DNA from 4 places in the Bacteroides sp. OM08-11 genome. Region 1 is predicted to be linked to each of the others. Evidence: riboswitches for the same ligand, from Rfam matches in the RefSeq annotation. Region 1 holds a riboswitch; each other region holds the start of a gene.
What was found. Region 1 has a riboswitch for cobalamin ahead of DXC10_RS13710 (cobalamin biosynthesis protein). Riboswitches for the same ligand answer to the same signal wherever they lie in the genome.

Region 1 (5,909 bases):
GGTTACACCGTAACCGGAACTGTAGAGGGTGCTGCCGATGGCGACACTGTTTATCTGCAAACTATACAAGGGCGTCAACCCGTTAAATTGGATTCAGCCGTCATCACTAATGGAACTTTTACCTTCAAAGGTGCTCAAGATACCGCAGTCAACCGCTACATCACTTACCAAGCTGCCGACAAAGACGGTATGATGACCATTGATTTCTTCCTCGAAAACGGAAATATCAATGTAAAACTGACTTCCGGAGAAGAAGATTCCGCAACAGGTACTCCCAGCAATGACGCCTATCAGGAAATCAGAACCCAGCTCAATGGATTGAACAGCCAGATGATGGCTATCTATAATTCGATGTCCGACACAACTTTGACCGACGAGCAACGCGAAGCCAAAGGAAAAGAAATGGAGGCGTTGGAAAACAAGATGATGGAAGTTACCAAAGCAGGCATTCAGAAGAACATCACCAATCCGGTAGGTGTACATTTGCTGAAACAGAACTTCTACTATATGGATGTAGCCGATCTTGATCCGTTGATGCCGCAAATTCCTGCCGCATACGAAAACGATGAAATCATCGTCAAAATCAAAGACAACGTTGAAAAGATGAAGGCTACTGCTGTAGGACAGAAATTCACAGATTTTGAAATGCAGACACCGGAAGGCAAGACAGTGAAACTGTCCGATTACGTTGGAAAAGGTAAGGTAGTGCTCGTTGACTTCTGGGCGAGCTGGTGTGGTCCTTGCCGTCGCGAGATGCCTAACCTGGTAGAAGCATACGCCCAATACAAGAATAAGAATTTCGAGATTGTAGGTGTTTCTTTAGACCAAAGCGCCGACTCTTGGAAAGAAGCTATCGAAAAGCTAAATATCACATGGCCGCAAATGTCTGACTTGAAATACTGGAATTGCGAAGGTGCCAAACTGTATGCTGTAAGCAGCATTCCCCACACCGTATTGATTGACGGTGACGGAACAATCATTGCACGCGGCTTGCACGGTGACGGTTTGCAACAGAAATTAGTGGAAGTCATAAAATAAGTGGAAGCCGGATAAACAGAGGCCGGCCCCTCTACATAATCAAAGCCTCGCATTAAATTAATTAATGCGAGGCTTTTGTATATATATGTAGGATTAGCTCCAATGAAATACACCATTTACTCCCATAAGATGTGGCATTTGCCTCCATAAGGTGTGGCATCTCAGAAAGAAAATATCCGTTCTGCCATATCCATCCCCAGTTTCACCGTCTGCCACTGTTTTTCTTCATCGGTATCAGAAAGATGAAGAAGGCTATCCGCATCGGGCAGACAAAGCGTGAAGCGCTTCAATGGAATATAATTCAATACTTCCTCTATTTTCGCCTGCAACTCATCCAGCTCATCTTCTTCCGGATAATAGGAAATTACAAAGCCAAATACAGCTTCTTTTTCACGGACAAACCACAACAGACGGCTACGGTCGCAAATGCCGCAATCATAATTCAGAAAATATGCATCGGCTCCATGAAGCCGTATCAGCATATCTGTCGCTGCATGAAAAGCGACAAACAATCCGTCCGGCCGTTCACGCAACACCCGGTTATTCAGCCGGACAGCCTCATCCATCAAAAGAGATTTCGCACCATCAAACTGCACATAACGACATCCTAAATTATAGAGTGCTGATAATAAATTCTTGTAGGCTACCGCCAAGTCATCCGACAATACATTTATATCCGGATAAATCCGTTCCAACTGCAAAGCGTCAATTTCACGAAGAATTTTGGTGAGTAATTTTCCCGGAGATGGTATATGCTGCTTCGCCAATACATCCCCGACAACAATCCCTGTCAGAAAAGTATAATCATCAAGAATGGGATGATGCGACAGGCTAACCCTTCCGGTCAATTCCAGAACTTTGGATGCAAAATCACCGGTATGCGATTTATAGCCAAGTCCTTCCCAGCCTTCAAGGAAATCACGGTTACGAAAGCCTCCATCTGTAACGACTTTCATTCCTTCGGATTTAAGACGTTCGACAAGGTTGCGTATTTCAGCATTTTCGATGGCCTGCAAGGTATTTAAACTAATCTGTCCTTTCTGATACTGCGCCCATGCATCTTTCAATGTAGCTGGTGCCCACAATGTCCCTGCAATATCAACTTTGAACGGGGGAGACAATTTTTCCATAATCGTTCTTTTTTGAAATTAAAAATTCACCTTCTGCTCTATCCCACGAGTAGCAAAAGAACACTAAAGAATGGCAGGTCTTCTGACTTGATTTCCATTTCGAGCAGCCTTCCCAATCATTCTCCAATATCGAAAAACCATTAGTGGCAGGAGGTAATTACTGAAATGTTTAATATGAAACCTTACAGCAGCGGGACTGTACGGGACTTACACCCGTTTCCCTTTTAATTGCAAATAGCGAAAGCCATAAGCAAACCAATTCGCTACAAATATAACTAAAGTATTTGAAAACACATAAGTAGACTTTTCTTTTTTCATTTATAAATTCAAAACAATTTTACATCATCGAATGATACGATTTTCATTAAAGTTTACTTATAATCATCTCATTTAAAATAAAGTTTTCCATTCAACAAACAAATACACTTGGTTATCAACATATTAACCATTTTTAATCACACAAAAGTTTTCCAAAAAGAAAATCATATAGAGAACTATTATATCTTTGTCCACTCAATTAAGTAAAACAATAAAATCTAAAAAAGCAACGGTAATGATACAAACGGTAATCAAGCGTGACGGACGTATTGTCGGTTTCAATGAAGAAAAAATAGTGACTGCCATTCGTAAAGCCATGCTCCATACGGACAAAGGAGAAGATTTGCAGTTAATTCATCAGATCACCGATCACATCTCTTTCAGAGGAGAGCCGCAGATGACGGTAGAAGCTATTCAGGATATGGTAGAAGTAGAACTGATGAAAAGCAGCCGCAAGGATGTCGCACAGAAATACATCGCTTACCGCAATCAACGCAGCATCGCCCGCAAGGCTAAGACACGTGATATCTTTCTGGAAATCATCAATATCAAGTCCAATGATATCACTCGTGAAAATGCCAACATGAACGCAGATACTCCTGCGGGGATGATGATGAAATTTGCCAGTGAAACCACCAAACCGTTTGTAGACGATTACCTGTTGAGTGATGATGTTCTGGATGCCGTCAGCCAAAACTACCTGCACATCCACGACAAAGATTATTATCCCACGAAGAGCTTGACCTGTGTACAGCATCCGTTAGATCGTATCCTTAACTACGGTTTCTCTGCCGGACATGGAGAGTCGCGTCCTGCCAAACGCATCGAAACCGCCAGTATCTTAGGTTGCATCTCATTGGAAACGGCTCAGAACGAAATGCATGGCGGACAGGCTATTCCCGCTTTTGACTTCTATCTGGCTCCGTACGTCCGTAAAAGTTATATTGAAGAAATCAAAAACCTGGAGGAATTGTATGGCAAGGATTACTCCCACCTTTATCAGAAGGAGTTGACGGACTATCTGCCACAACCCTTGGACGGACTGTCTGATGAGAAACGTATCGTCCAACATGCCGTCAACAAGACTGTAGCCCGTGTACATCAGTCTATGGAAGCATTTATCCATAACATGAACACGATACATTCCCGTGGAGGTAACCAAGTGGTATTCAGCTCCATCAACTATGGTACAGACACCTCTGCCGAAGGACGCTGTATCATCCGCGAATTGCTGAAAAGTACTTATCAAGGAGTGGGAAACGGAGAAACAGCCATCTTCCCCATCCAAATCTGGAAGAAAAAACGAGGAGTAAGTTATCTGCCCGAAGACCGTAATTACGATCTCTATCAGCTTGCCTGCAAAGTAACCGCCCGCCGTTTCTTCCCCAACTTTCTGAACCTTGATGCTACTTTCAACCAAAGTGAGGAGTGGAAAGCTGATGATCCCAAACGCTACGAACACGAAGTAGCCACAATGGGATGCCGTACACGTGTTTTTGAAAACCGTTTCGGACCGAAAACCTCCATCGGACGTGGAAATATTTCATTCTCCACAATTAATATCGTCCGCCTTGCCATCGAATGTATGGATATAGAGAATAAAGAACAACGCATCGCCCGCTTCTTCTCCAAGTTGGACTCCATGCTCGAGATTACGGCACGCCAGTTGCACGAACGTATGGAATTCCAGAAGACTGCATTCGCCAAACAGTTCCCCTTGCTGATGTCTGCCCTATGGATAGGTAGCGAAAAGCTGAAACCGAACGATAGCATTGCCCCGGTTATCAATCAAGGTACATTGGGTATCGGTTTTATCGGTTTGGCCGAGTGTCTGGTTGCACTACTTGGAAAACACCATGGCGAATCGACAGAGGCTCAGGAGCTGGGAGTCAAAATCGTGACCTACATGCGCGACCGCAGCAATCAGTTCTCCGACCAATACCAGCATAATTATAGCATATTGGCCACTCCGGCCGAAGGGTTATCGGGCAAATTTACCCGGATAGACCGTAAAAAGTTCGGTATCCTTCCGGGTATCACAGACCGTGATTATTACACCAACTCCAACCATGTACCTGTATATTACAAATGCAGTGCCCGTCATAAAGCTGAAGTGGAAGCTCCCTACCATGAACTGACGCGCGGCGGGCATATATTTTATGTAGAGATGGATGGAGATGCCACGCACAACCCGGAAGTCATTATGCGTGTGGTAGATATGATGGATCGTTATAATATCGGTTATGGCTCTGTCAATCACAACCGTAACCGTTGCCTGGACTGCGGATACGAAAATTCTACTGCCAATCTGGAAGAATGTCCGAAATGCGGAAGCAGACATATCGACAAGTTACAACGTATCACTGGCTATCTGGTAGGTACTACCGATCGTTGGAACCAAGCCAAGCTTGCGGAGTTAAACGACCGTATCACTCATCATTAATCGTTGAAAAAATGATTTCTATTCTCGACATATTAGAAGATACTACTGTAGACGGTCCCGGTTTCCGTACCGCTATTTATGCAGCCGGATGTCCTAACGGATGTCCCGGCTGCCACAACCCCGAATCATGGGACATCCATCGCGGATACTGGATGAGTACGGACGAGATCCTGAAAAAAGTACTTGCCGACAATTTTGCGGATGTGACCTTCAGCGGCGGTGATCCGATGTTCCAGCCGGAAGGTTTTACAGAGTTGGCATCGGCCATCAAAATCAAAAGCCGGAAAAACATATGGTGTTATACGGGATATACCTTTGAAAATCTGTTACGTAACCCTCGGCAAGCAAAGTTACTGGAATATATCGATGTGCTGGTAGACGGCAAATTCAGAAAAGAGCTACGCGATGAGAGCCTTTACTTCCGTGGCAGCAGTAACCAACGGTTGATTGACGTACAAGCGTCACTGAAAGCAAACAAAACCGTGAACTACAACTACAATCCGGGAATTTAACGGCTTAGTTTCCCGGCAAGTCTTTCTTGTGAATTTTGAATTAACTTCTATAGACGGCATCCCATCAGAATATTTTTCCTACATTTGTGCCACGAAAAGAATTTATAACGAAGGATTCTGAACACCATGCATAAAAAACAAGCCAATAAGAAGACGATACGCTTCCGCCGCTGGAGCCGGAAAACTTATGCCGCATTTGCCAGCATAGGCCGCCAAGTCACGATTGGCTACCTGCGGAAAAATGTAGCAGACAGTTCGCTGCGTAAGCAAAATTCGGTTCAGACTCTCCCCTATTATATCCAAATTATGACTACAAATGAATTAAAAGCCCAGATATTGTCAGGCATAGACATATCGCCCGACCAAGCAGTCTGGCTGGCCAATATGGCCGATCGTGAAGCGCTGTACGCCGCCGCACACGAAATTACCGTCGCATGCGCGCCGCGCGAATTCGACATGTGTTCCATC
Region 2 (5,909 bases), on a different contig from region 1:
AACAAGGGTATGCTTCCATTGTTTGATGCCGGTTATATCAATATGGGACGTCAATATTTGACAATCGGTGTGAATGGTTTGGTGGAAGCTGCGCAATTTATGGGTATAGATATTAATGACAATCCCAAGTATGAAGCTTTTGTACAGGAAATATTGAGTATTATTGAAAAATATAATAAGAAATATCGTACAAAAGATTTGTTATTCAACTGTGAAATGATTCCTGCTGAAAATGTGGGTGTGAAACATGCCAAATGGGATAAAGAAGCTGGTTTCGAGACATTCCGTGATTGTTATAACAGCTATTTTTACATTGTGGAAGATACTTCGCTGAATATCGTAGATAAGTTCCGTCTGCATGGTCGTCGTTATATAGAACATTTGACGGGTGGCTCGGCACTGCACATGAATTTGGAGGAACATTTGAGCAAGGAACAATATAGGCAATTACTTCGTGTGGCTGCAAGTGAAGGATGTAATTACTTTACTTTCAATATTCCGAATACAATTTGTAACGATTGCCAGCATATAGATAAAAGATACCTGAAAGAGTGTCCGAAGTGCCATAGTAATAATGTTGATTATCTGACTCGTATAATAGGTTATATGAAACGCGTAAGTAATTTCTCACAACCACGGCAAAAGGAGGCTGCACGAAGATATTATGCTCCGCTACACTGATTATGATATCGTTTTTCAAGAAATACCGGATGAGGTGACGTTGGCAATCAATATTTCCAACTGTCCCAACAAATGTAAGGGTTGCCATAGTGCTTATCTAATGAAGAATGTTGGAGAGTCACTGACGGAAGAGAGTCTGTCGGCACTTCTTGAAAAGTATGGTAATTCTATCACTTGTGTTTGTTTTATGGGTGGGGATGCCGAACCTGCCGAAGTGGAACGACTGGCTCTATTTCTTTCTAATCGATTTACTATTAAAGTCGGATGGTATTCAGGTAAACCTGAGTTACCTGCCGGTTTTGATACAAAGTATTTCCGGTATATTAAATTAGGTCCGTATGTTGAAAGCCTTGGCGGTCTGAAGTCTGAACGTACCAACCAACGGCTATATCGCATTGATAATGGCATCTTCAATGACATTACATACCGTTTTAAACGGCAAACATAAAATCTCCCTCTAATAAACAACCAATACCTGTGATAAAAGAAAAGACTTTTATAAATCTATTCTCAATTAATTTAGATTTTCCTTTATCTTTGTCGCCGAATTGGCTTCGGATGAACTATTCTGTCATCCGAATTAAAAGGGAATCGGGTGTAAATCCCGAACAGTCCCGCTGCTGTGAAGCTCTATTTAATATTTTGAAAAAGAACTTTTACCACTGATATTGTGTTTATATATCGGGAAGGTTTCAAGATAGGAGTTAGTCAGAAGACCTGCCATTCATTAAAGGTTGCCTTTGCTCGTGGGTTAGGAAGACAGACCGAAAGATTAGATTAACATTAAAATTTAAAAGGGATGCCTATGAAAAAGGTATGTCTACGTTGTGGTGCAACATTCCAGTGTATGCACGACAATATAACGCAATGTCATTGTACAACGGTACAGCTGGACTTACAGCAACGTATGTATTTAAAAGAGAATTATCTGGACTGTTTGTGTCCGCGCTGTCTGGATGAAGTAAAAGATGCATTTTACAGAAGCGGAAAAAATCCCCAATATATTAAGCAAAAACGAAATGATAAAAAAAGTACTGATAGCCAACAGGGGTGAGATTGCCTTGCGTGTTATGCGTTCATGCCGAGAAATGGGAATGCTTGCCGTAGCCGTTTTTTCAGATGCCGACCGTACGTCACATCATGTAGCCTACGCTGACGAAGCCTATCCGATAGGTGGAACTACAGCTAAAGATAGTTATCTGAATATTGAGAAAGTAATATCTGTGGCTAAACTCAGTAAAGCAGACGCCATCCATCCCGGATATGGTTTTCTGTCTGAAAATGCAGATTTTGCACGTCGTTGTAAGGAAGAAGGTATTATTTTTATAGGTCCTTCGGCTGAAACGATGGAAGCTATGGGAGATAAGATCGCTGCCCGCAAACGAATGATTGCCGCCGGGGTACCGGTAGTTCCCGGAACAGAACGACCTTTACAGAATGCTGAAGAAGCAATACGTGTTTGTAATAAGATAGGTTATCCAGTGATGTTGAAGGCATCTATGGGAGGCGGTGGCAAAGGTATGCGGCTTATTCATAGTGAAAATGAAGTTGTGGAAGCATACAATACAGCCCGTTCCGAATCGATGTCATCTTTCGGTGATGATACGGTTTATCTGGAAAAGTTTGTAGAGGAACCTCATCACATCGAGTTTCAGGTTTTGGGCGACAATCATGGGAATGTAATTCATCTTTTCGATCGCGAGTGCTCGGTACAGCGGCGCAATCAAAAAATTGTGGAAGAAAGTCCGTCACCTTTTCTCACTGAAGATCTACGAAAAGAGATGGGAGAAAAGGCTGTTGCTGCGGCCAAAGCTGTAAGTTATTCCGGTGCAGGTACCATTGAGTTTTTAGTGGATAAAAACAGGAATTTCTATTTCCTTGAAATGAATACCCGGTTACAGGTAGAACATCCTATTACAGAAGAGGTGGTTGGCGTAGATTTAGTAAAAGAACAAATCAGGATTGCTAATAACGAACCTTTACACCTTAAACAAGAAGATTTATTTCAACGTGGTCATGCGATAGAGTGCCGCATCTGTGCAGAGGATACGGAAAATAACTTCATGCCTTCACCGGGTATCATCAAACAACTGACGGAACCGAACGGGATCGGAGTTCGTATAGATAGTTATGTGTACGAGGGGTACGAAATACCTATCTATTATGATCCGATGATTGGTAAATTGATAGTGTGGGCAACAACCCGCCAATATGCCATCGAACGTATGCGACGCGTGTTGTATGAATATAAGATAACAGGATTGAAAACAAATCTGGCTTATCTGAAACGTATCATGTATGTACCGGACTTTGTGAAAGGCGAGTATAATACCTTGTTTATTGGAAAAAATGCCCGCATGTTGGTTCGCACTAATACAACTAACAATGAACTGGAAAATATTGCCATGATTGCCGCTTATATAGATTATCTGGTTAATCTGGAAGAAAATACGTCGGGACAACTTCCAGACGGACGCCCTATTAGTCGCTGGAGAGAATTCGGATTGCAGAAGGGTGTACTGAGAATTTAATTGATTGATAAGAAAATGGAAATACATATTGGAGACCGGACAGCAGATGTTACACTGGTCAGTAAAAATGGAAATAAAGTACAGTTAACCATTGATGGTAAACCATATGATGTAGATATTGTAATGGCAGAAAACGGAAGCTGTTCTATTCTACACAACGGTAATTCGTTCAATGCCGGAATAGTGCGCGCAGAAGGAGGGAAGAGTTATGATGTAAGTATGCTCAACCGTTCATATCATGTAGATATTGTAGATACGCAAGCCAAGTATCTGCGCATGAGAAAAGGTGCGGATGAGAAACAGGATAATAAGATTATAGCTCCCATGCCGGGTAAAGTCGTAAGTATTCCTGTGAATGTTGGTGACCAATTGGTTGCGGGAGATATTGTCGTAGTATTGGAAGCCATGAAGATGCAAAGTAACTACAAAGTGAGTGCGGATTGTGTAGTAAAAAATATACTGGTGAACGAAGATGAACCGGTAAATGCCAATCAGGTTTTGATAGAATTGGAGCTTATTAAAGAAGAATAACCATGAATAGAGAAGATATATATAAACAGTTTGAAGAACTGGATAAACGTGCCTCATTGGGTGGTGGGGTAGAGAAAATAGAAAAGCAACATATTTCCGGTCGTATGACAGCACGTGAACGCATTGACTTTTTACTGGATAAAGGGACTTTCAATGAGTTGGATAAATTTGTAAATCATCGTTGTACCGATTTTGGTATGGAAAAAAAACAAATAGCCGGTGACGGTATGGTGAGTGGTTACGGTAGAATAGATGGTCGGCTTGTGTTTGTTTATGCTTACGATTTTACAGCTCACGGCGGTTCATTGAGTGAAATGAATGCGACTAAGATAGTCAAGGTGCAACAACTGGCACTAAAAAATGGTGCTCCGGTGATTGCATTGAATGATTCGGGAGGAGCGCGTATTCAAGAAGGTGTAAATAGCCTTGCGGGATATGCTTCCATTTTCTATCAGAACACAATAGCATCAGGAGTCATTCCCCAAATATCTGCAATTCTTGGTCCTTGTGCCGGTGGAGCCTGTTATTCTCCGGCATTGACTGATTTTATTTTTATGGTAAAAGAACAAAGTCACATGTTTATTACAGGGCCAGATGTAGTGAAAGCCGTAACTCATGAGGAAGTGGATAAAGAAGAATTGGGTGGTGCTTATACACATAGCAGTAAGAGTGGAGTGACTCATTTCATGTGTAATAACGAAGAAGAAACTTTGATGAGTATTCGCGAACTTCTAAGTTTTTTGCCATCCAATAATATGGAAGATACACCTTTCAAACCCTGTACGGACGATATTCATCGTCAGGTAGAAGCTTTACAAGCAGTCATTCCGGAAGATCCAAATATGCCTTATGATATTAAGGATGTCGTAGAGCCGGTATTGGATAATCAATATTTCTTTGAAGTAATGCCCCATTTTGCCAAGAATGTAGTCATTGGCTTTGGCCGTCTCAACGGGCGTTCAGTAGGAATTGTCGCCAACCAGCCTGCGTATCTGGCTGGAGTACTCGATATTGATGCATCTGATAAGGTTGCCCGTTTTATACGTTTTTGTGATTGCTTCAATATTCCATTAATAACCTTTGAGGATGTACCGGGATTTTTGCCGGGAACAATGCAGGAGCATAATGGCATTATTCGTCACGGAGCAAAAATCGTGTATGCTTATGCAGAAGCGACAGTTCCAAAAATAACGTTGATTACACGCAAAGCGTATGGAGGGGCGTATATTGTGATGTCCAGTAAACCGACTGGTGCTGATGTAAATCTAGCTTATCCACAAGCAGAAATTGCTGTAATGGGAGCTGAAGGTGCTGTAAACATCCTTTATAGAAAAGCTTCTACCGAAGAGAAAAAAGATATAATTGAGCAATATAAGGAAAAATTTTCTAACCCTTATCGTGCTGCTGAACGTGGTTTTATTGATGAAATTATTATGCCGCGTGACACCCGTTACAAATTGGTGCAGGCATTAGAAATGGCTCATAATAAGAACCAAAGTAACCCACCGAAAAAACACGGTAACATGCCTTTATAAATAGTTATTAAAAAAATGTGTGAATGGTATCCCCGGAGAAGTGATTTCTGCGGGGATATATTATTGAGTTTTAATTATTAAAACATATAAAATGCTGATTTTATGGAATTGTTAAGAAATTTGTTCGAAGGATATCCTCATCTATGGGGTGGAGGAGTGGCACACTCCGTACTTATCTTATCACTAGTCATTGCTTTCGGTATCATGCTGGGGAAAGTGAAGATTGCCGGTATCTCTTTGGGGGTTACCTGGATATTATTTGTAGGCATTATATTCGGACATTTCAATCTTAATTTAGATGAACATTTACTTCACTTTCTGAAGGAGTTTGGTTTAATACTATTTGTATATTCTATCGGTTTGCAAGTTGGACCCGGTTTCTTTTCCGCCTTTAAAAAAGGTGGATTCACTCTGAATATGCTGACTGTGTTAGTCGTATTTGTTAGTGTATTGATTACCATTATACTTCATTTCTTTACAGGTATTCCCATTACTACCATGGTAGGCATTCTTTCCGGTGCCGTAACCAATACTCCCGGTTTGGGCGCTGCCCAACAAGCAAATAGCGACTTGAACGGGATAGATGCTCCTGAAATTGCTTTAGGTTATGCAGTAGCTTATCCGCTAGGTG
Region 3 (5,909 bases), on a different contig from region 1:
CAGATAATGGATACTTAATACTAACCCTGTCATGGATACAGTATTTCTACTATTATGCTCCATATACAGTAATATCGAAGTGTATCGATAGCAGAACCGCCTTCTCGCCAATATGAAGTCTAGCGAGAAGGCGGCTGTTATAAAACTTCCTCTTTCACCATACAAACTGTAAAAAGAGAAAGTTGTAAGAACATCAAAAGGAAATTATTGTTCATCTTCCAAGACACGGATCTGTTCAAAATAGTAACCTTCTGCAATTTCCCTGCCTTTAGTTACAGTACCGGTTGCAATATCGTAGATATAAATACAGGGATTACTGTCTTTCGGATTGACACCAATATAGGCTTTACCACCAGCTATGGCAGTACGTTGGGAGAAACGTCCGCTACTGTATGGCAGATCAGTTCCGTTATAACTGAGACGTGTATATGATTTATTTGTCAGGTCTATGATTGCATAATAATGGCTATAGCTGTCTATACTGGTACCAAGTTCATCTTCACGGGCATAAGCAAGTACTTTATTATTACCTAAATATTCAATGGAAAGCAATTTGCCATCAGTCTTGAAACCATCGTAGTCGGGATCAAAATCTTTCTCTCCAGCTTTTATTTTTAACAGGTGAGATCTTTCCACTTTATCTGCATCATTTGACAGACTGGCGAGATAGAGGTTGCCACTTTCGTCAAAAGCTACACATTTCTGTAACAATTCCCCATAAGCACTACCTACCATTTCGTCTATTTTGGTAGTTTGCATATTACTTTCCACAGCCATTGTGGAAGCATTGATTACAGCAGTAAACACTTTTGATGCAGTAGAGTTTAAAGCGCCTTTTTTAGCTTTTCCGTAATAGAAGTAGATCAGCTTGTTATCTTTCTCGCGATAGGTCAAAATTCCGCTGGTCGTAAACGACGCTGAGCCTGTTGGCACTTGAATATCCAATGTACCTTCTTTAAGGATTTCCATGCTGGAAGCATCGAGCAGGGTATAAATAATCTCTGTACCATCTCCATTGGCAGCCATAATGATCAATTTATTATCCGGCATCCAAGCGTGGGTGTATTTACGAGGAGAATATGTGTTACCATTATTCTTGAATTTCTGTTCTTGAATAATATTAATTTGATTATCTGATAAAGTGTATTTACCGAAACGGTCACCGCTTACAGGCACTTGATAATAATATGCACCTTTAATTATGTTTTCCAGTGTCAGTTTGGAGTTTACTTCCGTACCTTCGCCCACAAAGTCTATGATTGGTTGATCTGCTTCCAAAGAAGATACACTTCTGACTAAAGTCTTTACATCACGTCCCATGCCGCCGTGTTTGTCCACGGCAATCCAAATATCAAAATGATAACTGTTTTCCGACGGATCAGGATCAGGAATAGGTGCCGGATTTTCATCATCCGAACAAGCACTGAATGTAATGGTCATCATCATGACTAACATGCCGACTAAAAATCTCAAATCTTTCATTTTTAATTATTATTATGTGATAAATTAATGAATAAAAAGTCTGAATTTAGCAAAGAGTGTCCGACCGGGCTTTTGCAATTTATAATTATCGTATAGCGTCTTGTTTAGGAAGTTAGTACATTCCACAGAAATATTATATTTATCTTGTTTCCATGAGTAGGTTAAAGCGGCATTACAAATGTGCTGTGCCGGGATACGTGCTTTACTTTCTATGGCACCATAGGTTTCCCACGAAAGGTAGAACCAATGTACCCATTGATAACTACATCCCATACGGAATTTACTTTGGGGAAGTAGCAGATTGTGAAAAGTATAATTTATTTCTGTATTACTAAAGAACCAAGGGCGATTGGGTATACGGTTATTATAAGTAGCAGAGGGTTTTCCATCTGTTTTATATTTTTTCTGATCTCGTGCATCCTGATAACTGATGTTTCCGGAAAGTTGTAACCTATTCTGCCAGTTATACTGTATTTCTCCTTCTATTCCTTTGATGTGTACAGCCGGAACATTATCATATTGCATGGTTCCATCTTCCTTAGGTGATACGACAGCTTGGATATAATCGTCTACGGAACGAATAAAACCATTGGCTTCATAATAAATGGTATGTCCATCGACTGGATGCCAAGTTCCAAAAATACCTAAATTGATATTATCACTACTCTCGGGTTTTAAGGTTACGTTGGCATATATAGTAGTTCCATTACCCAGTAATTCACGGGCAATAGGTAAACGGACGCTATGTTCATAAGAAAATTTAATAGAAAAAGGATCTAATATGGAAAAACGTGAACCTATTCCATATCCCCAATAATTTTTGGTTTGTGAACCTTTTACAATATCAGAGCCTGTGATGCTAGGTAAATCATTTTGTCTAATGTTCAAGTGATTGACGTAGTCCTTTATGAAGAATATATTCTCCATTTTTTCATTAAAGAAAGATTGACTGTATGATAAGCCTAATACATGTTTGGATAATACGTCATTAGTAGATTCGAAATCGGCATCAATTTCATCATATCTGTTGTTTCCCGTACGATTTAACAAATAATTAAGATTAAGACTGTGATGGTCATTTAAATGATAGTCCAAATTGGTACGTACAATGGTTAGTGGACGTTTGTAATGGCGCATCAGTCGCCCCCGTCCCATAATTTCACTTCGTGAACTTTGAATATAATCACCATTCCAGTCATATTGTCGATATGCGGTATCTACCGTTAACGAATGATCCCAAGTCTGTGAAAAAAGTGCATTCAATTGTAAGTTTTTTATTATGAAATCATCTTTTCGATAACGTGCAGACATATTCCAAGCATTCGTATTCCGTTCCGCCATACCATAAACTTTGCTCTGAACAGACCCCGTTTGTAATTCTTTATTAACTTTGGAATATGAACCGGATATGAAGAAAGCATCCGCCCATGATTTATTGGTAAAGCCAACTTCTATTTGTCCCAACAATGAGAAATAATCGTCATGAAAGCGTTTGCGATCCACTAATACATATTTACGGCTGTCTTCATCCCATACTTCAACATCTTTCATCGTATAGTCGTTCTTGGAATAATTCACTCCGAAGGTCGGTTTGATAATCAACCCAGTCTTGGACTCTATAAATTGTGCGTTCAAGTCTGCCTTATGTGTATGAAATGAACCAATGCCATAGGATAAGTCCAAATAGTTTTTCTTTTCCTGTTTGGTGATGATATTGATAGCTCCTCCTAGTGCATCTGTACCTAGGTTAGCCGGTACTACACCTTTGTATATTTCAATTCGGTCTATAATATTTACCGGCAGGTTTGACAATGAAACACCGCTTCCTTTCGTATCAAGTGGAATTCCATCCAAAAAATAACGTACAGAATTACCGGACATCCCGTTAATGGACATGTCGAAATCGGAACCGACTCCACCTTCTTCTCTTACCTTGACACCTGTTGTCCGGTTCACTAAATCATTAAGGTTATTCAGAGAATTAATGATTGGTTTTATATCGAGGGCATTGACAGCAAAAGCTCCTTCTTTTACTTTCTGTGTCCGGCTCTTTCCATATACCTCAACAGAGTTGAGCACAACAGAATTCTCTTCTAATATAAAATTCACTTTTTTATCTTGTTGGAGATTGAGGGTACGTTTCGATGTCTGGTAACCGATAAAAGATACAACAAGAGTATATTTGCCTGGTGTAACGGGTAGCGAATATCGGCCATTATCATCCGTATATGTTCCAATAGTAGTGTTTTCAACAGCAATTGTTACTTGTGGAAGAGGAATGCCGTGCCTGTCGGTAACTGTTCCTGATAAAACTACTTTATTTTGAGCCATTGTTGCCACTTGGCACATGCAGGTTATGCAAAACAAAATGTATGTGAAGAATTTCATTTCAAGTCGTTAGTTTATACATAATATTCATTGACTTGCTTCCGAAAAGAAAAGAGTATAGACAAAGAGAAATGATTTCTTTATGAATGATAAAGAATTACCAGACTCATTGTTTTACTGCTTTATTCCCCGAAAGCGTTAAAACTATGTTATTTTTGGCAGGTCTTCTGACTTGTCCATCTTTGAAACGCCTTCCCATCTTGATTAGCAGACAGTGGCAAAGTATATTCAAAGAATTAAAAGGACTTACAGCAGCGGGTCTGTTCAGGACTTACACCTGATTCCCTTTTCACCGTTCTTTTCGTGTTATTCAGAAAGGAACGAAACCAAAAAGTGTTGCAAAGTTATTAAAAAACTATATCTGAGCAAAAATAAGTTCTCTAAAATATTTTATCTTACAGAAAAAAGGTATTAATATTTTTTCTTCTTCTTTTCATTGCATTGCAAATTTTCTTGTTATCTTTGTCCTATGAAAATGGTTTCCAAATCATCTTAGCATGACGAGGAATTAAAAGGGAATCCTGTGAAAGTCAGGAACTATCCCCGTAGCTGTAAGCTTTGTCTCCCTTATGTGGAGGAATGTTGTAACCTATCTATAGCCACTGGTCATAAAAATAACCGGGAAGGCGTTGCAACAGAAGTCAGTCAGAAGACCTGCCATATTTTACTGATCATTCATTCAATGCTTTCGGGTGAAAAGCTATAGAACGAGTCCGCTGAAGATTCATTTTATTACTTGTATTCTGCGCATTGTTGTTTGAATTTATCGTAAATAATTTTTAAATCTTAAATTATAGATATGATTAATTCAGAGACTTTTATCGTCAAGAGAGATGGAAAGAAAGAAGCATTCTCACTCGACAAAATCAAAAATGCCATCAGTAAGGCATTTTTATCAGTAGGTAGTTTTGCTACACAGGATGTCATTACCAATATACTTAGTCGTGTGAGTATCAATGACGGAGCCAGTGTAGAAGAAATTCAGAATCAAGTAGAAGTAGCATTGATGGCAGAACATTATTATGCTGTTGCCAAATCGTTTATGTTATACCGCCAGAAACATTTGGAAGATCGGGAAGTACGTGATAAACTTCGTTTTTTGTTGGACTATTGCGATGCTTCCAATCCTGCCACAGGAAGTAAGTATGATGCCAACGCCAATGTCGAGAATAAGAATGTGGCTACTTTAATCGGTGAGTTGCCTAAAGCTAATTTTATTCGTTTAAATCGTCGCCTGCTGACTGATCGCCTGAAGGATATGTATGGCAAAGAAATCTCTGACCGTTATATTGAATTACTGAATAACCACTTTATATATAAAAATGATGAAACCAGTCTGGCGAATTATTGTGCAAGTATCACCATGTATCCATGGCTGATAAGTGGCACTATGTCGATCGGTGGTAATTCAACGGCACCTACAAATTTGAAATCTTTCTGTGGAGGTTTTATCAATATGGTGTTTATCGTATCCAGCATGTTAAGCGGAGCTTGTGCCACACCGGAGTTTCTGATGTATATGAATTATTTTGTTGGTAAAGAATTCGGTAAAGATTATTATAAACATGCTGATAAAGTTGTAGATCTCTCTACCAGGCAACGAACAATAGACAAAGTAATTACGGATTGTTTCGAACAAGTGGTCTATTCCATTAATCAGCCCACGGGTGCCCGGAATTTTCAGGCTGTATTCTGGAACGTAGCTTATTATGATAAATATTATTTCAATAGCCTTTTTGAACATTTTGTATTTCCAGACGGTAGTAAACCTGACTGGAGCTCATTAAGTTGGTTGCAGAAACGATTTATGAAATGGTTCAATAAGGAACGTACTAAAACAGTACTTACCTTCCCGGTAGAAACCATGGCGCTACTAACAAAAGATGGAGATGTATTGGATAAGGAGTATGGTGATTTCACGGCAGAAATGTATGCTGAAGGACATTCGTTCTTTACCTATATGAGTGATAATGCCGATTCTCTGAGCAGCTGCTGCCGTTTGCGTAACGAAATTCAAGATAATGGATTTAGTTATACTT
Region 4 (5,909 bases), on a different contig from region 1:
CAGTTCGTGTGTTACTGTATACTTTGTTGGGAGAAGAAAAAGAGATTGCTTATTATTCCAACGGTAAACCTTATTTGCCGGACAATTCTGCTTCTATCAGTATTTCGCATACCAAAGGATATGTTGCAGTACTGTTGGGACCACCGGGGAATGAGGTTGGAATCGATATTGAGCAATACGGTGAACGGGTGAGGCGTGTATCGCATAAATTCATGCGTGATGATGAAATTCCGGAAACATTTCAGGGAACTGATATTTGGTCTTTGCTGCTTTACTGGTCGGCAAAGGAAACGATGTTTAAATGTATGAATGCTTCCGAAGTCGATTTCCGGGAACATTTGCGTATTTTCCCATTTACGGTAGACCGACAAGGCATTTTCTCCGCTGAAGAATATCGTACAGCAGAGAAAATGCACTATTCAATTCATTATTATATATATCCGGATTTTGTACTGACTATGAGTCTGTAAAATCACTGTTTACAGTCTTTCTAACTGTATGGTGAAGTGGCGCATCAATGGAGCTTCCCATGCGATACGTATTCCATGCTTAATGCTTTCGCGTTTATCATATACGTTTTTCAGGGCGGCAGCCACCACATTCATGTGATTGTCGGTATATACCCGGCGAGGAATAGCCAAACGCAACAAATCCAAGCCGTCGAAGCGGTTTTCACGAGTAACGGGGTCACGGTCGGCAAGCAGATAACCGATTTCGCAACCACGGATACCAGCTTCCAGATACAGTTCAATGGTTAAGGTTTGTGCCGGAAATTCTTCTTTGGGAACATGAGTCAGAACTTTGGGGGCATCTACAAAGATGGCGTGACCTCCTGCCGGACGTTGGTAAGGTATCCCGTATTCATCCAACTTTTGAGCCAGATATTCCACTTGGCGTATACGGGTTTCGAGGTTATCGAATTCTGTGTTTTCATCCAGACCGATGGCAAGCGCATTCATGTCACGACCATTCATACCACCATAAGTGAGGTATCCTTCAAATTGTACACAAAAACTTTTAGCCCCTTCATACCAGTCTTTCCGGCGGGTAGCGATAAATCCACCCATGTTTACGATACCATCCTTTTTGGCACTCATGGTCATACCGTCAGCAAGGGTAAACATTTCACGAGTAATCTCTTTAATGCTTTTTTCGCTATAGCCGTCTTCTCTCATTTTTATAAAATAAGCATTTTCGGCAAAGCGTGCAGAGTCGAATAATACAGGTTTGCCATACTTATCTGCAACAGCACGAACTTCGCGTAGATTTTGCATGGAAACGGGTTGCCCGCCGGCCGTATTGTTGGTGATAGTAACAATGATAAACGGGATACGGTCATTGTGTTCCTGCAAAGCTTTTTCCAGTTTAACCGGATCTACATTGCCTTTGAATGGAATTTCCAGTTGTGTTTGTTTGGCTTCGTCAATGGTACAGTCCAATGCCGTTGCTTTACGTCCTTCTATATGTCCTTTGGTAGTATCGAAGTGAGAATTTCCGGGAACGATGTCTCCCTCGTGAACCAAATAGGAGAACAGTACATTTTCTGCAGCGCGTCCCTGATGGGTGGGGATGATATATTCAAAACCCGTCAGACGGGTGATGACTTCTTTTAGTTTGAAGAAGGAAGTGGCACCGGCATAACTTTCATCACCCAACATCATTCCTGCCCATTGACGGTCGCTCATGGCACCCGTACCGGAGTCGGTGATGAGGTCGATATAAACTTGTTCCGATTTGAGTTGAAAGACGTTATAGTGGGCTTCTTTCAACCATTGTTCACGTTCTTGGCGGGTACTTTTACAGATAGGCTCCACCATTTTGATTTTCCATGATTCGGCAAATGGGATTTCCATAATCTTTTCTTTTTAGTATTTGACAATAGGTCATTGAAAAGTAGGTTAATTACTTTTTGTGTGCCGAATATAATTATAAAATAGCTATAAAACAATATTTGATCTTACTTTTTGTAAAATAAATGTCCGGGCGAAATCACTTCGACCGGACACTATTCAAATAAACTTGGCAGAGTTTATTGTAATTTTACTTTCTCTGAATCAGGTTTGATGAATGAAATGATGTGGACGATTTGTCCGGCTTCATTAGACTCAACGCTTTTTCCTCGAAAGCAATGATAAATGGTTGCATGGCAGGTCTTCTGACTCGTTTCTGTTACAAACACCTTCCCGGAAGCATGCTTCCAGTGGTATAGAGAGTTGTTGTCTGTAACATTGCATGAAACTTACAGCAGCGGGACTGTTCAGGATTTGCACCTGATTCCCTTTTAATTGCCATCTTTGAAAGAAAAAATGGCAAACCAATGCGTTGCAAAGATAAGAAGAATTTGGGAGAAAACAAGTTTATGAATATATTAAATGTCAGTGGGATGATACCGTTGGAAAGATGGTACAAATCCGTTCATAAGATAGTTTTTGTACGCTAAAGGAGATATTAACCTCATAATTAAGCTTCGTCTCAACCGCCGGGATATATATCTTGGCGGCTAAGATGGCCATCTCGGCAGCTGAGATTTGCATCTCGGCTGCTAAGATATAGTTTATCTTTAGGATGGTGTGCTTTTCTCCTGATGAGAATATATATTTATCAGCAGATTGATATACGTTTTTCAATATAGTGGGGTATATTGCCTGATATGCATCAGTATTTCTCTTTAGCCAATGTGAACACGAACTCCAGTCCTCCGCCTTGGCTGTTCTTGGCGGATATTGTTCCTCCATGTATGATGACGGCGTTTTTTACGATAGCCAATCCTAGTCCGGTACCTCCAAGTTTGCGTGAACGTCCTTTGTCCACCCGGTAGAAACGTTCGAACAGGCGGTTCAAATGTTCTGGTGATACGCCTACTCCGGTATCGGCAAAACTGAAATAATAAAAGTTCTCATCTTCACGGAAACAGCTGATATGGATGTGGATATGCGTTCCCGCATATGCAATGGCGTTATCCGTCAGATTACGGAAAATGGAATAGAGAAGAGAATAATTGCCTCGCAGTTGTATGTTGGGTTTTAAGGAATTGACAACAGTTATTTGTTTTTCTTCCAACTCTAAAGATACTTCGTTGACGATGTTGGTCACCAGCATGCTGATGTCCACTTTCTCCATGTCGATCATATTGGCGGCTTCGTCCATGCGTGTCAATACCGAAATGTCCCGTAGCAGACGGCTCAGACGGTTACTTTGAGCATAGCATCGTTCCAAAAAAGTCTGCATTTTCTCTCGGGAGATGGTTTCATTGTTTACAATGGTTTCCAAATATCCCTGAATGCTGCTTACGGGCGTTTTCAATTCGTGGGCGATGTTCTGAGTCAGTTGCCGTTTCATCCGTATCTGTTCTTCTTCCAGAGTAATATCATTGATGGAAATCTCGAAACTTAAATCCTGAAAGATAATACACTCCACAATAAAGATGCGTCCGTTTTTATTGATATTGACGGACATGCGTTTCTCTTCCTTGCCGGACGGACGTTTTTGTGCCTTGTTGATGAAATCCGTAAGTTTCTGGAATTCACAGATAGCGAAGATTTCTTCCGTTGTTTGCAGGTTGGAGTCAGAAATCAGATTGCTGTATTGGGTGAACAGATTGTTGACAAGTATTTCTTTTTTGTCTTTGGTGAATACCCCTAAACCTTCGCGTGAGGTCTGCAAGTGGGTAATCAGCTTTTCACGTTCGATGTATAAGGCTTCCTTCGTCTCACGTAGACGCTTGTATATCTGGATGATATGTTGGGATATTTCTCCCAATTCATTGTGTGGAAATGCTGATTGCATATCCATTTCTACAGGCTCGTTTTTATCGGCGCGTTTGGCAAACTCGCGTAGATGATTGATTGCTGTTCCGAGCTTGGAGGTGAACTTGTAAAAAACGAACATTAACAGCAGCGTTACAATGACGGTAAACCATATGTAGTGTGGATCTGCTGCCAGGCTGTTTATCAGATTGACATTGTAAGGCAATGCCGAACGGATAATATAGTTTTTATAAAGTGTGGCAGAATAGAAATAGGGCATTCCGGTAGTCTCGGAAGTTCGGCGCAAGTCGTATCCTTTTCCGCTTTTTAATGCGGTTTGTATTTCCTGGCGATTGATGTGGTTGTTGAATTGGCTGTGATTGATTTTATTGTAACTGTCGTACAATACGTCTCCGTGCAAATCCACAATGGTGACACGCAGGTCTCCGGCTATATATCGGGATGTGTAATTATCCAGCAGGGGAGTCCACAGGCTGTCGGGAATGTCCCGTATCTCTTGCTGCAGGCGTTCGTTGTAGTCTTGAAGTTGCGTGTCAAGTAATTCTACCTTGTATTCTTTTTCCCGTTGATACTGATAAGCGATGAAACAAATGGCGAATACAAGAAACAACGAAATTACCGAAAGGAATAACTTCCGGCTGAAAGACAAAAAATGTCCATCGTTATTCTGCTTCGAAACAATATCCATATCCTAAACGAGTTACAATGCATTTACCATAAATACCGATTTTTTTGCGCAGACGGGTAATGTTTACGTCGATGGTACGGTCTAGAACATATACCTCGTCACTCCAGATACGACCCAAAATGTCTTCACGGGAGAATACACGTCCTTTGTTTTGCAGTAATAGGAGTAGAATTTCGAACTCTTTTTTGGTGAGTGGGGCTTCTTCTCCATTTATACTTACTTTCTTTTTGATGATGTCCAGCACCAGTGTCTGGTAAACGAGCTGTTCCGGTATGTGCTCCGTTTCCTCCTGTTGTGTACGGCGTAACACGGCTTTGACGCGTGCAGCCACTTCGCGTAACGAGAATGGTTTGGATATATAGTCGTCGGCGCCCAGGTTGAACCCTGTTACCGTGTCGTTTTCTGTATCTTTGGCTGTAATGAATATGATGGGGACTTTGGCGGTCTTTTTATCCTTCTTCAGCATACTTGCCATTTTAAATCCGGAAATTTCCCCCATCATTACATCCAGTAATAAAAGATTATAGCTACTGATGTCCATCTTCAGGGCTTCTTCGGCAGAATTGGCCGTATCTACTTCGTAACCTTCGTTCTCCAGGTTGAACTTTAAGATTTCGCACAAATCTTCTTCATCGTCCACTACTAAAATCCGGTAATCGTTCATTGCATTTTTATTTATATGTGATGTGGAACTGACAGTTCCTTTATCACAAAGTTAAACTTTATTTCTTTTCTTCGACAAAAGTGCAGTGATTTTGTTACGGGAAAATGAAATAAGTGTTACATTATCATTACATTTGTAGTGAAGGATGTGGTTGGGAATTTATTTTCCAGTCATTCTTTATATTTTCAAACTATAAATGACTGGTTGTACTATGAAAAATTATTGTAAAAAAACGTTATGGAGTAAGATTATATTGGGTATCCTGGCTACAGGATGTATGATTTTTTTGTTATATCGGAACGAATCGCGATTATGTAATGAACAAGCGAAAACAATATTTAGGAAAGCATTAGTACAAGAATTGCAAAAACGGGATACTGTATCTGTTTTTCATTGGACTAATAAAGAAACAACACTTTTTTTGGAAGAAAATATTCCAGATGTGGTAAAGATAGAAACAGAACTTGGTGAAAAAGAATATCGAATACCATCTGAGAAATACCAATATAGTATTGTAAAAGATGAAACTCAACGTGGTTTGCTGACTTACCTTTTAAGTGAAAATCCTTTGAACGTGGATTCTATAAATGTGATATGGGATAGTTTATTAACCACAATAAATCCTGACCTAAAGACTTATACACGAGTTTCCATTACGGATTTGGAAGGATATATAACTTCTTCTTATTCAAAAATAAATTTAAGTTCCATTCCAGCTGATAGTTTATGTTCTTACTATATAGGGGCCCGTTGTGAAATTGAAGTAACGGGTTTTATCTTTTATCATTGG

Region 2: it holds a riboswitch for cobalamin, as region 1 does, so the genes downstream of both, DXC10_RS14440 (cysteine-rich CWC family protein) here and DXC10_RS13710 (cobalamin biosynthesis protein) in region 1, are expected to answer to the same signal.
Region 3: it holds a riboswitch for cobalamin, as region 1 does, so the genes downstream of both, nrdD (anaerobic ribonucleoside-triphosphate reductase) here and DXC10_RS13710 (cobalamin biosynthesis protein) in region 1, are expected to answer to the same signal.
Region 4: it holds a riboswitch for cobalamin, as region 1 does, so the genes downstream of both, DXC10_RS08755 (tryptophanase) here and DXC10_RS13710 (cobalamin biosynthesis protein) in region 1, are expected to answer to the same signal.

Annotation. Positions count from the first base shown of each region.
Region 1 covers NZ_QSTJ01000008.1:41,170-47,078, forward strand. The annotation lists gene DXC10_RS13705 (TlpA disulfide reductase family protein) at 1-1,038, shown strand, start outside; gene DXC10_RS13710 (cobalamin biosynthesis protein) at 1,200-2,168, opposite strand; cobalamin riboswitch at 2,223-2,443, opposite strand; gene DXC10_RS13715 (anaerobic ribonucleoside triphosphate reductase) at 2,722-4,929, shown strand; gene nrdG (anaerobic ribonucleoside-triphosphate reductase activating protein) at 4,941-5,441, shown strand; gene bioA (adenosylmethionine--8-amino-7-oxononanoate transaminase) at 5,568-5,909, shown strand, end outside.
Region 2 covers NZ_QSTJ01000009.1:22,339-28,247, reverse strand. The annotation lists gene nrdD (anaerobic ribonucleoside-triphosphate reductase) at 1-681, shown strand, start outside; gene nrdG (anaerobic ribonucleoside-triphosphate reductase activating protein) at 665-1,129, shown strand; cobalamin riboswitch at 1,214-1,421, shown strand; gene DXC10_RS14440 (cysteine-rich CWC family protein) at 1,487-1,735, shown strand; gene accC (acetyl-CoA carboxylase biotin carboxylase subunit) at 1,701-3,212, shown strand; gene DXC10_RS14430 (biotin/lipoyl-containing protein) at 3,228-3,743, shown strand; gene DXC10_RS14425 (acyl-CoA carboxylase subunit beta) at 3,746-5,278, shown strand; gene DXC10_RS14420 (putative transporter) at 5,381-5,909, shown strand, end outside.
Region 3 covers NZ_QSTJ01000009.1:28,421-34,329, reverse strand. The annotation lists gene DXC10_RS14460 (hypothetical protein) at 205-1,482, opposite strand; gene DXC10_RS14455 (TonB-dependent receptor domain-containing protein) at 1,507-3,870, opposite strand; cobalamin riboswitch at 4,010-4,216, opposite strand; cobalamin riboswitch at 4,330-4,547, shown strand; gene nrdD (anaerobic ribonucleoside-triphosphate reductase) at 4,670-5,909, shown strand, end outside.
Region 4 covers NZ_QSTJ01000004.1:57,412-63,320, reverse strand. The annotation lists gene DXC10_RS08760 (4'-phosphopantetheinyl transferase superfamily protein) at 1-470, shown strand, start outside; gene DXC10_RS08755 (tryptophanase) at 480-1,853, opposite strand; cobalamin riboswitch at 2,128-2,334, opposite strand; gene DXC10_RS08750 (ATP-binding protein) at 2,656-4,455, opposite strand; gene DXC10_RS08745 (response regulator transcription factor) at 4,430-5,119, opposite strand; gene DXC10_RS08740 (hypothetical protein) at 5,331-5,909, shown strand, end outside.